2 linked regions of the Actinopolymorpha singaporensis genome follow. The protein of the gene in region 1 binds, or shares a complex with, the protein of each later gene. Links are inferred from orthologs where the notes say so. Each region holds a gene or a part of one and is shown in the gene's direction. Other genes may lie near its edges. The genes, in order: dnaB and dnaG.

Region 1 (3,308 bases):
CCACCCGCAGGTAGCTGACCGCGAACTCGTGCACCTGCGGTGAGGGCCCGAAGGCGCTGACCACGGCCGGTGCTGCCAGCGTGCCGACCAGCGCGAGCAGGACCCCGAGCCCGAGCGCCAGCCACAGCCCGTCGATGCCGTACGCCAGCGCCGACCGGCGGTCGCCCGCGCCGAGATGACGGGCGACGGACGCGGTGGTGGCGTAGGCGAGGAAGACGAACACGCCGACCAGAGTCTGCAGGGCCGTGCCGGCCAGGCCGAGGGCGGCGAGTTGCGGGGTTCCCAGGTGGCCGACGATCGCGGAATCGGCCAACAGGTAGACGGGTTCGGCGATCAGCGCGCCGAACGCCGGCACCGCCAAGCGCAGGATCTCCCGGTCGTGGGCGCTCCGGAGCCGGATGAGGGACACGGGCAGGAGACCTCCGGGGACATCGCGGCACGGTTCGGGCAGATGTGGGTGTGGCTCGGGTGGGAGTGGCCGTCCCCATGATGCGGGTACCGCGAGTGCGGCTGACCGTCGGCCCGGGGCCGGTGGACCGGGTCGCTACGGGCGCGGCCCGGCTTCCGGCTTCCGGCTGTCCACACCTCGGTGTGGACAAGGCGGTGTGGGGACCGTGGTGTGGACACCGGGCACGGCGCGCCCGGTGTGGACGACACGCCCGGGCAAGCAATTGCCGGGCACTTTCTCCGGACCGCTGTTGTGTCCACAGCGTGGGGACGCCGAATTCGCAGGCGAACCGCCTGATCCCGCGCTCCCCGAAATTTTCTCCACAGAGAAATCCCCAGGCTGTGCACAGCGAATCCCCAGGCAATCCCCCGGCTACCCACAACCCCTGTGTACGACCGGGTTGCCGCTCACCGCCCTGCCCGGCGTACGGTCGCCTCTCACGTCGAACCCCTGTCCGCTCGCGCACGACCTTTGTCGCGTTGTCGGTGGTCGCCGCTAGAACTGTCGCACAGGTGTTCGTCACGGGTGGAGCGTCGGAGGTAGTGCGGCAGTGAGTGTCAGTGAGTTCCCTGTCCCACGCGCGGTCGAAGGTGCACCCGACCGGATGCCGCCGCAGGACCTCGCCGCGGAGCAGTGCGTGCTCGGCAGCATGCTGCTGTCCAAGGACGCCATCGCCGACGTCGTGGAGGAGATCCGCGGCCCCGACTTCTACCGTCCCGCGCACGAGACCGTCTACGAGGCGGTGCTCGACCTCTACGGCCGGGGCGAGCCTGCCGACGCGGTGACCGTGGCGGCCGAGCTACAGCGCAAGGGCGAGTTGGCGCGCATCGGCGGCGCGCCCTACCTCCACACCCTCATCGCCTCGGTGCCGTCGGCGGCCAACGCCGGCTACTACGCCGCGATCGTGCGGGAGAAGGCGATCCTGCGCCGGCTGGTCGAGGCAGGCACCAAGATCACCCAGATCGGGTACGCAGGCGACGGTGACGTCGACGACGTGGTCGACCGGGCGCAGGCGGAGATCTACAGCGTCACCGACAAGCGCAGCAGCGAGGACTACGCCGTCCTCGGCGAGATCATGGAGTCTGCCCTCGACGAGATCGAGGCGATCGGCTCCCGTGGCGGGCAGATGGTCGGCGTGCCCACGGGGTTCACCGACCTCGACGCGCTGACCAACGGCCTGCACCCCGGCCAGCTGATCGTCGTCGCGGCCCGTCCCGGTGTCGGCAAGAGCGCGCTGGCGCTCGACTTCGCCCGCGCGGCGTCGGTCAAGCACGGCCTTGCGTCGGTGATCTTCTCGTTGGAGATGAGCCGCACCGAGATCACCATGCGGCTGCTGTCGGCGGAGGCGAGGGTCCCGCTGCACCACATGCGGCAGGGCAGCATGACCGACGACGACTGGGCGCGGATGGCCCGGCGGATGGGTGAGGTCTCCGGCGCGCCGCTCTACATCGACGACTCGCCCAACATGACGCTGATGGAGATCCGGGCCAAGTGCCGGCGGCTGCGTCAGCGCCACGACCTGCGGTTGATCGTCCTCGACTACCTCCAGCTGATGACGTCCGGCAAGCGGGTGGAGAGCCGCCAGGTCGAGGTCGCGGAGTTCTCCCGAAACCTCAAGCTGCTGGCCAAGGAGCTCGGCGTCCCCGTCGTCGCGCTGTCCCAGCTCAACCGCGGTCCTGAGCAGCGCACCGACAAGCGCCCGATGCTCTCCGACCTTCGCGAATCGGGCAGCATCGAGCAGGACGCGGACATGGTGATCCTCCTGCACCGCGAGGACGCCTACGAACGCGAATCCTCCCGTCCCGGCGAGGCCGACTTCATCGTCGCCAAGCACCGCAACGGGCCCACAGCCAACATCACCGTCGCCTTCCAGGGCCACTACTCCCGCTTCGTCGACATGGCCCAGGGCTGACCGCCAAGGCGTACCTTCCGCGCCTTCCCGAACAGGCCTTGAAGTCGACCGATTACGCGGCCTCCGCTACAGCGAGCAGCGCGGCACTGCCCTCCAGGTCGAGCACGGTGGTTGCCGGGTGAGAACCAGGACTCACAGGACGAAACCGTCGCTGACAGGATGAGCCGGTGCAGAAGCTGCTGGGGACCGTGTTCTTCCTGCCGACCCTGTTCCTCGTCGGCCTGGGTTTCGCCGTGGCCATCCGCCGGCTGCTCGGCGTCCGGATCGGCCTGGTCCGGACGGTCCTCGCCGCCGCCCTGGCTCTGACGGTCTCCGGCCCGCTGCTGACCGCGATGGTGCGCCGGCCCGAGGCGATCGACACGGGGTCCGGGATCCTGCTCACCGTGCTCGCCGCCTGCTGCGCCAGCCTGGTGGCGATGATCGTCCTGGTCATCGGCGAGGTGCTCGTCCCCGACGGCTCGCTGCCCGGGCCGGTCGAACTCTGGCGCGGCTGGCGGTCACGGATGGTCCGGGCGCGGCGGTACTCCCAGATCGTGCGCATCGCGGCGCGGCACGGGCTCGGCCGGTTCCTGCGCGGCTACCGGCACAGCGGGCTGGAGTCACCGACCTCGCGTCGTCACCTGGCCAGATCGGTGCGCCTGGCGCTGGACGAGGGCGGGGTCACGTTCGTCAAGCTGGGCCAGCAACTGTCGACCCGGCGCGACCTGCTGCCGCCGGAGTTCGTGACCGAGCTGACCCAGCTGCAGGACAACGCCGCGCCGATCGCCTGGCCGCAGGTGGAGGAGGTGCTGGTCGCCGAGTTCGGTCGCCCCGTCGGCGAGGTGTTCGCGGAGTTCGACCACACCCCGCTCGCGGCGGCCTCGGTCGCCCAGGTGCACAGCGCCCGGCTGCCCGACGGCCGGCCGGTCGTGGTGAAGGTCCAGCGCCCCGGCATCGAGCGGACCGTCG
Region 2 (3,273 bases), 2.8 Mb from region 1 along the record:
GAGCCGCAGCCGGGCCCGCTCTACACCGTGCTGGGACCGCAGATGAGCGAGGTGTTCGCGGGGCTGCACCGCGACCACGGGGTGGAGTTCCGGTTCGGCACGTCCCTCGCCGAGATTCGCGGCGACGGCGGGAAGGTGACCGGCGTGGTCACCAGCGCGGCCGAGGGGCTGGCCGCGGACGCGGTGATCGTCGGCGTCGGCGTGGCTCCGGACGTCGAGTTGGCCGAGGCCGCGGGCCTCGAGGTCGACAAGGGCGTGCTCACCGACGAGCGGCTGCGTACCTCCGACCCGGACGTCTACGCCGCGGGTGACGTCGCCCGGTGGTACTCACCGACGTTCGGCCGCCGGTTGCACGTGGAGCACTGGGCCAACGCTCAGGACGGCGGGGCCGCCGCGGGGCGCGCGATGGCCGGCGCGGACGCGCCGTACGACGCGGTGCCCTTCTTCTTCAGCGACCAGTACGACCTGGGCATGGAGTACTCCGGCGACATCGGGCCCGACGGGTACGACGACCTGGTGGTGCGCGGTGACCTGTCCGGGCGGGAGTTCGTGGCGTTCTGGCTGCGCAAGGGCCGGGTCGTCGCCGGCATGAACGTCAACGTCTGGGACGTCCAGGACGCCATCCAGGCACTGATCCGCTCCGGGCGCGAGGTCGACCAGGGCAGGCTCGCCGACGCAGGGGTGGACCTGGACGCGGTGTACGCGTAGCCCCAGGGTGCACCCCTCGAGCTGAGACCTGCTGTGGCACAAGGGCCGTCGACCCGGCGCCGTCGGGCTCGTGAGCACCCGGCCGTAGACTCCGACTCATGGCCGGCCGGATCCGCGACGACGACATCGCGCTGGTCCGGGAACGCACCCGGATCGACGAGGTGGTCTCGCAGTACGTCACGTTGCGCCCGGCGGGTACCGGCTCGCTGAAGGGCCTGTGTCCCTTCCATGACGAGAAGTCCCCGTCGTTCAACGTCCGTCCCCAGGTCGGCGCCTATCACTGCTTCGGCTGCGGCGAGGGCGGCGACGCGATCTCCTTCCTGCAGAAGATCGAGGGCCTCGGGTTCGTCGAGGCCGTCGAACGCCTCGCCACCCTCGCCGGCGTACAGCTCCGTTACGTCGACGGTGGCCAGCCCGAGCGGCGCCAGCCCGGCACCCGGGCCCGGCTGATCGAGGCGCACAAGGCCGCCGCGCAGTTCTACGCCGAGCAGTTGCACTCCTCACCGGAGGCCGCGGCCGGGCGCACGTTCTTGGCCGAGCGTGGCTTCGACCGGGCTGCGGCGGAGCACTTCCGCGTCGGCTTCGCCCCGCGCGGGGGCAGCGCGTTGCTCAGCCACCTGCGCGGACGCGGCTTCTCAGACGACGAGCTCGCCACCGGCGGCCTCGCCGCCACCAGCGCCCGCGGCCGCTACGACCGCTTCCGAGGCCGGCTGGTGTGGCCGATCCGCGAACTGTCCGGCGACGTGGTGGGGTTCGGCGCGCGCCGGCTCTTCGACGACGACCGGATCGACGCGAAGTATCTCAACACCCCGGAGACGCCGATCTACCACAAGAGCCAGGTGCTGTACGGCGTCGACCTGGCCCGCCGCGACATCGCCCGCAAGTCCCAGGCGGTCGTGGTGGAGGGCTACACCGACGTGATGGCCTGCCACCTGGCCGGCGTACCCACCGCGGTGGCCACCTGCGGCACCGCGTTCGGTGAGGACCACGCCCGGGTGCTGCGCCGGCTGCTGCTGGACCACGAGGAGTTCCGCGGCGAGGTGATCTACACCTTCGACGGCGACGAGGCCGGTCAGCGGGCGGCACTGAGGGCGTTCGAGGGCGACCAGCAGTTCGTGTCGCAGACCTACGTCGCGGTCGAGCCGGACGGGCTCGACCCCTGCGACCTGCGCCTCAAGCACGGTGACGCGGCCGTCCGCGACCTCATCGCCCGCCGGATCCCGCTCTACCGCTTCGTGCTGGAGCGGGCGCTGGAGCGGTTCGACCTGGACCGCGCCGACGGCCGGGTGGACGCGCTGCGGGCCACCGCGCCGTACTTCCGTTCCGTACGCGACCGGGCCAAGCTGAACGCCTACTCCCGCGAGCTCGCCGGCATGCTCGGCATGGACGTCGACGAGGTGCGGGCGGAGGTGGCCCGCGCCGCCGGTGCGCCCGGCCGTGCCGGCGGCGGCCACGGGGCGGGTGGCGCACGCGGGGACCGGGCCGGCCGGGGCCGCGGGCCGGTGGCCGAGCCGGGTCGTACGCCGACGGCGCCGCAGACGCCGCTGCCCGACCCGAACGAACCGCGCCTCAGCGCCGAACGCGAGCTGCTCAAGCTCGTCGTCCAGTCGCCGACGGTGGTCGGCCCGGCGTTCGACGCGCTGGAGGAGTCCGACTTCACCCATCCCGCCTACGTCGCGGTGCGGCGGGCCAGTGCGGGCGCGGGCGGCGTCGGTACCTCCGCCGGCGGTGACGCCTGGGTGTCCGCACTCGCCGACCACTCACCGGACGACGCCGTACGCGGGCTGGTCACCGCGCTCGCCGTGGAACCGCTACGAGCCGCCGGCACCCCCGACCAGCGCTACGCCGGTTCGCTGCTGGCCCGGGTGCAGGAGCTCGCGGTCGCCAGGCGCATCGCCGACGTGAAGTCCAAGCTCCAGCGGATGAACCCCGTGGAGCAGACCGAGGCGTACAACAAGCTGTTCGGCGAGCTGGTCGCGCTCGAACAACACCGCCGCGGCCTGCGCGAACGCGCTGTGGGCGGCCTCGGCTGAGTGGAGCCCGAGGCCCTACCGGCCTGCCCCGGGCTGGCCCCGGACGGACTCGGCGGTGCTGGCCGGGACCGGACCCGCCCTCCGGCCGGCCACCACCTCCGCACCGGCGGCTTGGCGGCAGCGGTTAGTTTCTAGGCATGCCGAAGGTCGCCGGAGTCGACTCCTCCACCCAGTCCTGCAAGATCGTCGTCGCCGACGCCGACACCGGCGAGGTGCTCGACGAGCGCGTCGCCGCGCACCCCGACGGCACGGAGTGCCCGCCGGACGCGTGGTGGTCGGCGCTGCGGGAGGCGGCCGAGGGGCTGCTGGACGATGTGGCCGCGGTCGGCGTCGCCGGCCAGCAGCACGGCATGGTCACCCTGGACGAGGCCGGCGAGGTCGTCCGCCCGGCGCTGCTGTGGAACGACACCCGGTCCGCGGCCGCGGCGCTCCGGCTGGTGCAGCTGCTCGGCCCGGCCGGATGGGCGGAGGCGGTCGGTTCGGTGCCACTGGCCAGCATGACCGTGAGCAAGCTCGCCTGGCTGGCCGAACA

What was found.
Region 2: the proteins of dnaB (region 1) and dnaG are in contact, whole or in part, in a crystal structure (PDB 2R6A), measured with the Geobacillus stearothermophilus proteins. The link is inferred for Actinopolymorpha singaporensis from one-to-one orthologs. Residues at the interface, in WP_033016901.1 of Geobacillus stearothermophilus: Ser13, Glu15, Ala16, Gln18, Glu91, Leu92, Asp94, Ala95, Val96, Pro97, Thr98, Ala99, Ala100, Asn101, Tyr104, Tyr105, Ile108; in WP_049624496.1 of Geobacillus stearothermophilus: Lys456, Leu457, Leu458, Pro459, Ala460, Asn463, Ala464, Leu467, Leu535, Leu536, Ile537, Ala538, Gln544, Glu545, Asp548, Tyr549, His552.

The regions. Positions count from the first base shown.
Region 1 is NZ_LT629732.1:1,153,566-1,156,873, reverse strand. What follows is about bases 209-3,206. They hold dnaB (replicative DNA helicase), read left to right. Parts: upstream 209-1,052; coding sequence 1,053-2,360; downstream 2,361-3,206. Other genes in these bases: BLU27_RS05270 (ABC1 kinase family protein), read left to right, coding at 2,528-3,206; BLU27_RS05280 (MATE family efflux transporter), read right to left, coding at 209-409. Outside these bases: more of BLU27_RS05280, read right to left, coding at 1-208; more of BLU27_RS05270, read left to right, coding at 3,207-3,308. UniProt on the Escherichia coli protein: The main replicative DNA helicase, it participates in initiation and elongation during chromosome replication. Travels ahead of the DNA replisome, separating dsDNA into templates for DNA synthesis.
Region 2 is NZ_LT629732.1:3,930,892-3,934,164, forward strand. What follows is about bases 311-3,273. They hold dnaG (DNA primase), read left to right. Parts: upstream 311-806; coding sequence 807-2,741; downstream 2,742-3,273. Other genes in these bases: BLU27_RS17800 (NAD(P)/FAD-dependent oxidoreductase), read left to right, coding at 311-708; xylB (xylulokinase), read left to right, coding at 2,879-3,273. Outside these bases: more of BLU27_RS17800, read left to right, coding at 1-310. UniProt on the Escherichia coli protein: RNA polymerase that catalyzes the synthesis of short RNA molecules used as primers for DNA polymerase during DNA replication.